4 regions of the Paenibacillus sp. FSL F4-0100 genome follow, and region 2 is predicted to be linked to each of the others. Evidence: riboswitches for the same ligand, from Rfam matches in the RefSeq annotation. Region 2 holds a riboswitch; each other region holds the start of a gene.

Region 1 (2,203 bases), 1.7 Mb from region 2:
CTTCCTATTATCTTTGTACTCAGCCATACACAACTTCACCCCCAATATTTCATATCTATATTTTACCACTATAAACCTTGTCTATAGATCAGATGAGTTCGGGTCCGGCGATGTAAGAGTTGATTGGCGGACATGATCGGCCCCTGATACTGGGGGGGGACTATCCTAATATGGGGGTGAATACTCGATTTGGGGGGAATTTAAGCATTTAAAATAGCTCAAAAACCGACCCTAAACTTCCCGTAATACATATCAAAAAGTGATGGATCTTCTTCGGTTAAGCCGAACAATCCAGGAGGGGAAGATTCGGATGTTGAATCTCCAGATTTCAGCCGACCCGGCGGATTAAGTGGGTCCGATGAAACGGATATATTAGGTGAATCTGATAAACCTGGTCCATCCGATACTTCGAATGATTCGGTGAATGTAGAGTCCGGAGACAGTAAAGGCACAGATAACAAGTTGCCGAACACAGCTACGAATATGTACAGCTATTTGCTGGCGAGATGCATCATGCTGCTTGCAGGACTATCCCTCCTAAGAAGAAAAAAAGCATAAAGAAAGTTGACAAACAGCCCCTCAAGGCCGTGACCGCTGCAAGTCAGATAAGGTTGTATAGAAAATGTATAGGAGGAGCTAGTAGACTATAAGTTAATGAAGAAATAAGTAGATTTTTGGCGGATCCGACATGATCGTCCCGAATAAAAAAAATAGTGGTGATCACTTTTCCTAAAATTCTGCAAATAAAAGTAGGTTTCAACAAAGTTGGAGTATCGGGCCTAACCGTCCATTTTTTTCGAAGTATAATCCTAATTACTCAAGTGTTTAAATTCAATACTGTATACATACTCGTACGATAATAGCAAACCCGTTGAAAGGCGGGGACGCAAAGCTTAAGGGGCTAACGGATTTGCTGAAGACGCAAAAGCCAATGCCAGCCAGCTGCCAAATACGACGGAAACCTCCGTCTAGCGCATGCCGCTTTTAGACGGAGGTTTTTATTTCTAGATTGGATCGACATCCTATATGGGGGTGATGATTAGGGGGTTCAGAAATCCCGGTATCGTACTCGTATTGATCGGTTAAAGCGAGGGAAAAGATGATTGTCAGATTGTAGTGAAAAGGAGGACGGATAGAGAGTGTATTTACCAAAAAACAAAATTTGGAAAAAGCAGCTGATGATGCTACTGATATTCGTGCTGGCTGCAGGCAGTTTTTCTAGTGCGCTTGCGCCACGGTCCGCGGCAGCGGCTGGGGATCCGGCAGCACCCGGAGGGGTAGGTAGTAATTTGGTACTGTGGCTTAAAGCCGACGATGCTGCAGCCGATGCGAATAATCAGTTGACCGGTTGGGCAGATAAATCAGTGAGTCCAGTCAACTTTACCTTGAATGTTCCGAGTGGACAAGAAGCTAGAACCCCTAAAATTAATGCAAGCGGGGTAAACTTTAACCCGAGTGTAAAGTTCAACAATCCACCTAGTTCAAGCCATTATGGTGCTTCGGCCAAGCTGGTTGGCGATAAGAATATTACATTCCAATCAGGTTATGCAGTTTATAAGTGGCCTGAATCTGGAGATGCGGGTGCGCTTATTGGATCCACTACAACTAAAGATTATGGTGCCTTGATTTTGGGCGGCTCAGAAAAGTTGTTTGCAGTTGGGACTGGCGGGAACTCTATTTGGCGCAAATTCGGAGTTCCGGACAGAAGCAGATACCAAATTGCCGGCTATGAGATTCAAAACGCCACAAAACACATTGGCAGAGTTGATGGAAAAGAAGTTCCAGTAGGTAGAAATAACCCATTTGGTGAATTTGCATTCACACCTGTAGTTGGTGCGACCCCAGGATCGACAATGAACTGGTATGGCCTTCGCGCAGATGTGGCCGAAATTATTTTATACAGCGGAGAAACGAGTGTAGATGCGGCCAAGATTGAGTCTTATTTGGCATTGAAGTATGGAATTACGCTTAACGGCGGCAAGAGCGACTATATCGCAAGCGACGGTACCACAAAGATGTGGACGGCTGTAGACAATAGCGGCTATGGCAATCGCATAACCGGTATTGGCAAGGATGCAGCAAGCAGTCTGGAGCAGACGCAGTCTCTTTCGCAAGAAGCAGGGGCGCTAGTAACGATTGCACTTGGTGATCAAATTGCAGCTTCTAATAAAGACAATAAAAATGCAATTCCAAACGATAAGTC
Region 2 (2,203 bases):
CAAAACTCTACAATTTCTATACAACCGAAATAAGCCTTGGACTTATTCGTCCAAAGCTTAGTTTATTACGCATTAATTTAGTAGTATTTGGATGCTGAATAGCTGGAGGCATCTTTAATCATTTTGTATCCGGTCCCTTTGCTTTTCCAGCTTGCATCGACGGTTGTGTCAATGGTTACCCACTGCCCATTCAAATATACTTCATTCCAGGCGTGATACACATCAACGTATTCCGAGGTTCCCATGGCAAGCTTTGCCGGAATATCGAGGCTGCGGAGCATGGAAGCGAATAGGGAGGCGTAATCATAGCACATCCCTTTCTGTCCAGCGATCGTGCGGTTGCTATCGGGAAGGTAATCCGTCAGCTTGCTGGATGCTAGAGCATTGTCGTACCGGACCGTCCCGACGATATATTCGTAGACAGCCTGTACTTTTTCCTCGTCGGAGTGGGCAGAACGGGTTAGCTTTTTCGCAAGCTGAGCAGCCTTGCCCTCTTCGCTCCAATCGATATTTTGTACAGAGTTCAAAAACACTTTGCTACCGTTCGTCAGTTGCAGCTTAACTGCCGCTTCCTGAACGATCTTGTATTTGCTACCGCTGACTTGTTCCAGCACGGAAATCGTGTAATCTCCGTTGCCCATCTGCAGTGGAAAAACTTCCTGCTGCTTGGCCGGCGAAAGCCCATATGTATATTGGTCCTGACCTTTTCCGATCATGAGCTTCGTCTTGGTGCCTGCTTTCACGTCATATTGAATGACGATTGCCCCACGGTCCAGTTCTTCCAAGCCCAGCCAATCTTCAGATGGTGCAGCTTGTACAACCGGAGCCCATATCAGAAACGCAAAAAGTCCAATTATCGCGAACACTGCGTTGCGCATGTGTAACTCCCCTTCGGTGGCCAGGCTGCCATTTGACATTTCGTCAAGAAGGCCCTGTAGCTTTGCGTCCTAGTCTTTCGACAAGTTTGCCATTATCATATTAGAGTTCCACGTTTGTCCAAAAAACAAAAAAAGCGTTTTCATTCGGTAGCTGGCTGTCATTGACGTTTCGTCAAGAAGACCCTGTAGCTTTGCGTCCTTGCCTTTCGACAAGTTTGCCGTTATCGTGAGTAGCTTTTGTGAGTACATCATATCAAATATCTCAATTTCCATCAATAAAAAATTTAAAATTTGGAATATTGTCATAGGTCAAACAGAGCCATCTAATCCCAACACTTGTCTTGTTTATTAGCCGACCAATAGAACAATCAATTCTTTCGAATCTAACGTTTGTTGACTATAGTATCAAGTTTGTTATCTGGAAGCAGCGAATCCTCCTCTTATACAATGAAACTAACAAGTGCACCGACAAGCGAGATTACACCGTAAGGAGTGAGGAAACATGAGCTCGAAAGCCGAATCAAAAGATAAACGAAAGCGCTTACGAATACGCTGGCACAAGCAGGATACAGAACTTACCCTCTTGGCGCTGCCGACCACGATTTGGTACCTCCTGTTTAGTTTCTTACCGATGTTCGGGATCATTATCGCCTTCAAAAATTTCAAGATTAGCGGCGGCTTCTTGAGCAATGTGTTTAACAGTCCATGGGTCGGCCTCAAAAACTTCGAATTTTTATTCAAATCGAATGACGCTTGGATCATTATTCGCAACACCATTGGCTACAACATTGTGTTTATCGTGCTAGGAATCGTTCTGCCCGTTCTATTCGCGATTATGATCGGACTCCTCCACAGCCGCAAAGCGAGCAAGGTCTATCAGACAATGATGTTCCTCCCCTATTTCCTATCCTGGGTAGTCGTATCTGCGGTAGGCTGGGCATTCTTAAGCTTCGATAAAGGGATTGTCAATCAAATGCTCGTCAATATGGGCAGCGATCCGATTAACTGGTATATGGAGCCGAAATATTGGCCATTGTTCTTGATTCTCTTAAATGTCTGGAAGGGCCTGGGCTATGGTATGGTCATTTATCTGGCAACCATCACGAGCATTGACAGCACCTATTATGAAGCAGCTGTTATTGATGGCGCATCGATTTGGCAGCAGACGAGATTTATTACACTGCCCATGCTCAAGCTGGTGATCGTCATGATGTTCATACTGGCCGTCGGGCGGATATTTTACACTGATTTCGGCTTGTTCTATCAGGTCACGCGAGATTCCAATTCGCTGTTCAACGTGGCAACCACCATCGATGTCATGGTGT
Region 3 (2,203 bases), 1.9 Mb from region 2:
TGCTGTGTTTCGAGTGCTCCACTCTTCGGAAGCGAGATCTCGTTACCAGTTATAACGTACTAATAACTTTGGTTTTTTTGTCCCGTATTACAAGAGACAAAAGTATTGGATCCAATGATATCCGTAGTCGTAGTTAGGACAATGGATATAGGGGTGAAGTTGAAAAATAGAACTATTGCCTTAATTATCCATAACCCAATATCCAAGTAATAATAGAAGAATACGCAGGGATAGGAGACTGATAATACTGAATCTATTAGAGTAATGGCGTAATTTTGTGGAATTCTGCCAGGGACAAAAATGTGTGTATGTCTCTGTTCTTAATCGATTTTTGTTTGTAAAAACGTATCCTGCTTTTTTGAATAATATAGTTTTAATAGGTAGTTAAGTGAAGTTAAGTGAAGTAGAGTGAAGTCGACGAAAAGCAAAAATTAGTAAAGATTAACTATCATGTCCTAGAGTTACATGATGGTTATCTATATCATCAAAACAATTCTAGAAAGACAATATTGAACAAAAGACCTATCGATTTTCATTTGGAAACAAGATACAGTAATTGTAAAACGAATACATAATATGAACACGATTTACAATTTAATGCTAGTTTTGTACGACAATAGCAAACCCACCGAAAGGTGGCGACGCAAAGCTATAGGGGCTAATGCGGGATCTACTGTGATCGCGATGCCAGCCAGTTGCCGAATACGACGGGAGACCTCCGTTTTATTCATTTGAAGAAAGGGGGTTTTTTGACGTTCCAAAAAACAAAGGCGAGCTTCGCTGTAAGAAGAAACTAAGTTTGGGGCTATACGAGGCCATAGTCATATTGGCTCAGGAGGGGGGATACTTCTTCATCGCAGAATGCGAAGAGGATTCTTCTGTTCGTTATCAATCAGACATTAATGAATCGATAATCCGGGAGTTGATGGTCATGGAACAAACGACATGTGAAGTATCAATTGACGAATTTCCGTGGGGGGGATGGACCAACGATGAAGGAAGCCGGGTTAGTTTTTGCCTTGATTCTGCAACGACCCGAAAACTCTATCAACTTGCGTTCAATTTCGGAATAACTGTGGATATGGCACTAATGGCTTGTTATGCGATCCTGCTTGCCAAATATACCGGCGAGGATGACCCTGTAATTGGGTATTCGTTGGAAAGCCAGATGCTTCCTATACGATACTCTCCTACTGTACATAAGCCATTAGATAAGTTTCTGATAGAAGTCAAGCATACCACGATGCAAGCACTCGAAGATCGGAATATGCGTAAGAATCTGAGCGGCAATCCGTTCATCAAAGCGGCGTTTACTTGGCAAAACGCCAATACTACTCCTTTGAAATCTGATCAGTTGGGGACGTTTGAGCTTGCTTTGACGGCTTTTAAGAAGGAATCTCTCATGATACACCTTGATTACGCGACCCGCTTGTATAGAAAGGAAACGATTGAGCAGATGGGCGACCACTTGAGCCGTATTGTGCAGGAAGTAGCCGATTTTCCCGAGAAAGTGATTGCCGATATACGTTTGTTGTCCGAAGAAGAGGAGAGACAGATTCAGGCTTTCAGCGGAATTAAGACGGACTATCCTTCCGGCAAAACGGTCCATTACTTGTTTGAGGAACAGGTCAGCTTAACCCCCGATCGCCCAGCGGTCATGACCGAGGACCATCAGATATCCTATCGGGAATTGAACGAACACGCGAATCAGCTTGCAAAAGCACTACAGGATCACGGCGTAAAGCCGGAGAGCGTCGTTGGCATTGTCGCGGATCGGTCTGTCAGTATGATCGTCGGGCTTACAGCCATATTGAAGGCGGGCGGCGCTTATATGCCCATCGAAGCCGATTCTTCGTGCGAACGACTCGAATATATGCTCGAGGACAGTCGGGCGGGATTTTTGCTGGCCCCTTCCAGTTGGAAGCCTGACTTTGCATTTGAAGGAAAAGTAATTTATTGGGACAACGCGCAGCTTTATCTTGACAGCTGTCCCCATACGATATCTGAAGTAACCTCGCAAAGTCTAGCGTATATCATCTATACTTCTGGATCAACGGGGACAGCGAAAGGTGTCATGGTTGAACATTGCAACATCGTAAGACTGGTCAAGAAGACCAATTATTTCAATTTTTCCGTGGATCATCGAATTTTGCAAACCGGCGCAATTGCATTCGATGCGTCAACCTTTGAAATTTGGGGATCC
Region 4 (2,203 bases), 1.7 Mb from region 2:
TCCACTTTTAAGGTAATCGGAGCATCGCTCCAATCGGCGCTTTTGTCGACCTTGTATGCGCGATTCATCATCTTGGCCGACGTTACGCTGGTTGCGAGCTGTAATTGATGGCTTGCGGGAAGATCGTCATTATCGATGACTTTGGCGTACACGGTCGACAAGTTATTGTCGCTGAAAACGAAGAAGCTTTTATCGTTTGCAATCGGGTTCGTATTAGCATCGTTAGTCGCTGTGATCGCATCACCCAGCGCAATCGTTACATTGGCGCCCGCTACCTGCGACTTCGATTGCTTCTGATTCAATGTGCCGTTATCGTCGCGGCCAATTCCCGTAATGTGCTTGCCATAGCCGGTGTTGTCGGCATGGCTAAACATCTTGGTTATGCCGTCGCTGGCCAAATAATCACGGGTTGCCATCGTCATCCCGTATTTGAGAGCCAGGTAGCTATTGACCTGTTGCCGCTCCGTATCTGTCAGTGTGCGGTTATATACCAGGACTTCCGCGATGTTCCCGCCCTTGAAAGGTGTTGCTTTAGCTCCTCCGATCGCATAGTATCCGTCATCTGCCCCGGTCGTCTCCCAATTCACTGTATTGGTCGATTCGCCACCAGTTATCGCCCCGTTCATGTTAAGCCTCCAGCTATTAACCGCGCTTGAGACATTCAACATGGTAGGTAATTCTTTAAAGGGATTAACTGTCCCCCTCACTTGAGTAGAACCGAGACCTGAAGATATTCTACCGAAACCGGTTTTTGGGGAACAATATTCATCCGGCATAGTCCCCCCCATTACCCAAGGAAAGCCGCTATTGTACGTACCAGGAGGAGGCACTGCTGGGCATGCTTCATCCAGATCTTTTGACTGAACGGAAAATACTTCCCGTGCATTTGAAGTTGGATCGGCAAATGGCGAATTCGTCTTATATTGTACGGCAGCATCGGAACTTTCGGGAACGGTCACGAGGTGGAAGTTGATCATTTTATTGCCGATATTCTCCACCTTCTGTTCCTTTGTTGCAAACGGAGTCCATTTCCTTCCTTCATCCGCCAAGTCCTGCAATTCGGTAACAAGGTTGTTTTCAATTTTCCCCTGCTCCATGCTCTTCGTGAACTCTACCCAGGAGATCAAATCTCCGCTAACCCCGCCTGGAGCAGGAGCAGCCGCTTTCGCCGTTTGTGGCGCAAGCATAGTGAAAAATCCTTCCGCTACTAGCATAAAAACAAGCAGCAGGATCAGTTGTTTATTCCAATAATTCCTGGATCCATGGACGCGCATATAAATCATTCCTCCAAATTCATTGCGATTTTAAATGAAGTGGGATAAGCCCCCATCCTCATAGCTGACTTTTTCGATCCTCCTTTACGATATAATAAAAAAACTTCCGTCCTTTAAGCGGCATGCGCTAACAGACGGAAGTTTCCGTCGTATTCGGCGGCTGGCTGGCATTGACATTTGCGTTTTCAGCAAATCCTTTAGCCCCTCTAGCTTTGCGTCCCCGTCTTTCAACGGGTTTGCCATTATCGTACGAGTATGTATACAGTATTGAATTTAAACACTTGCGTAATTAGGATTATACTTCGAAAAAAATGGACGGTTAGGCCCGATACTCCAACTTTGTTGAAACCTACTTTTATTTGCAGAATTTTAGGAAAAGTGATCACCACTATTTTTTTTATTCGGGACGATCATGTCGGATCCGCCAAAAATCTACTTATTTCTTCATTAACTTATAGTCTACTAGCTCCTCCTATACATTTTCTATACAACCTTATCTGACTTGCAGCGGTCACGGCCTTGAGGGGCTGTTTGTCAACTTTCTCCGGAAAATGGTCGGCCTACTGCTCGGCTTCGGCGGAGTCGCCTCGATGAGCATCGGTGGATTGGAGGCATCTCCATCTTCGGCATTCTGCTCGCCTTGGGATCCGCAACTAAGCTGGGCGCTTGGCACAGTCTATATCAAACGGCAGGCGGCCAAGGTCGATTCGCTGTGATGACCGCTATGCAGATCGTGATTGGAGGCATCGTCATGACGGCTTACGGCTCGACTGTCGAGAGCTGGTCAGAGGTGCGCTGGACGGCAGCCTTCTTGTACGATACGCTGTTCATCTCCGTATTCGTCATTGCGCTCGGTTGGCTCGTATACTTCAAGCTAATTGGTTCAGGCGAGGCATCGAAGTCGGCTCGCACACGTTCCTCATCCCGGT

The links. A riboswitch is a leader RNA that binds a small molecule or an ion and turns the genes downstream of it on or off. The one in region 2 is predicted to bind cyclic di-GMP.
Region 1: it holds a riboswitch for cyclic di-GMP, as region 2 does, so the genes downstream of both, MHH48_RS34540 (S-layer homology domain-containing protein) here and MHH48_RS26715 (transglutaminase-like domain-containing protein) in region 2, are expected to answer to the same signal.
Region 3: it holds a riboswitch for cyclic di-GMP, as region 2 does, so the genes downstream of both, MHH48_RS18280 (amino acid adenylation domain-containing protein) here and MHH48_RS26715 (transglutaminase-like domain-containing protein) in region 2, are expected to answer to the same signal.
Region 4: it holds a riboswitch for cyclic di-GMP, as region 2 does, so the genes downstream of both, MHH48_RS34520 (S-layer homology domain-containing protein) here and MHH48_RS26715 (transglutaminase-like domain-containing protein) in region 2, are expected to answer to the same signal.

The regions. Positions count from the first base shown of each region.
Region 1 covers NZ_CP150303.1:7,619,991-7,622,193, reverse strand. Annotated here, with positions in the region: cyclic di-GMP riboswitch class I at 852-950, shown strand; gene MHH48_RS34540 (S-layer homology domain-containing protein) at 1,140-2,203, shown strand, end outside.
Region 2 covers NZ_CP150303.1:5,912,896-5,915,098, forward strand. Annotated here, with positions in the region: gene MHH48_RS26715 (transglutaminase-like domain-containing protein) at 78-878, opposite strand; cyclic di-GMP riboswitch class I at 891-979, opposite strand; cyclic di-GMP riboswitch class I at 1,022-1,108, opposite strand; gene MHH48_RS26720 (ABC transporter permease subunit) at 1,381-2,203, shown strand, end outside.
Region 3 covers NZ_CP150303.1:4,055,870-4,058,072, reverse strand. Annotated here, with positions in the region: cyclic di-GMP riboswitch class I at 609-703, shown strand; gene MHH48_RS18280 (amino acid adenylation domain-containing protein) at 932-2,203, shown strand, end outside.
Region 4 covers NZ_CP150303.1:7,610,291-7,612,493, forward strand. Annotated here, with positions in the region: gene MHH48_RS34520 (S-layer homology domain-containing protein) at 1-1,274, opposite strand, end outside; cyclic di-GMP riboswitch class I at 1,427-1,525, opposite strand; gene MHH48_RS34525 (hypothetical protein) at 1,865-1,990, shown strand; gene MHH48_RS34530 (hypothetical protein) at 1,990-2,203, shown strand, end outside.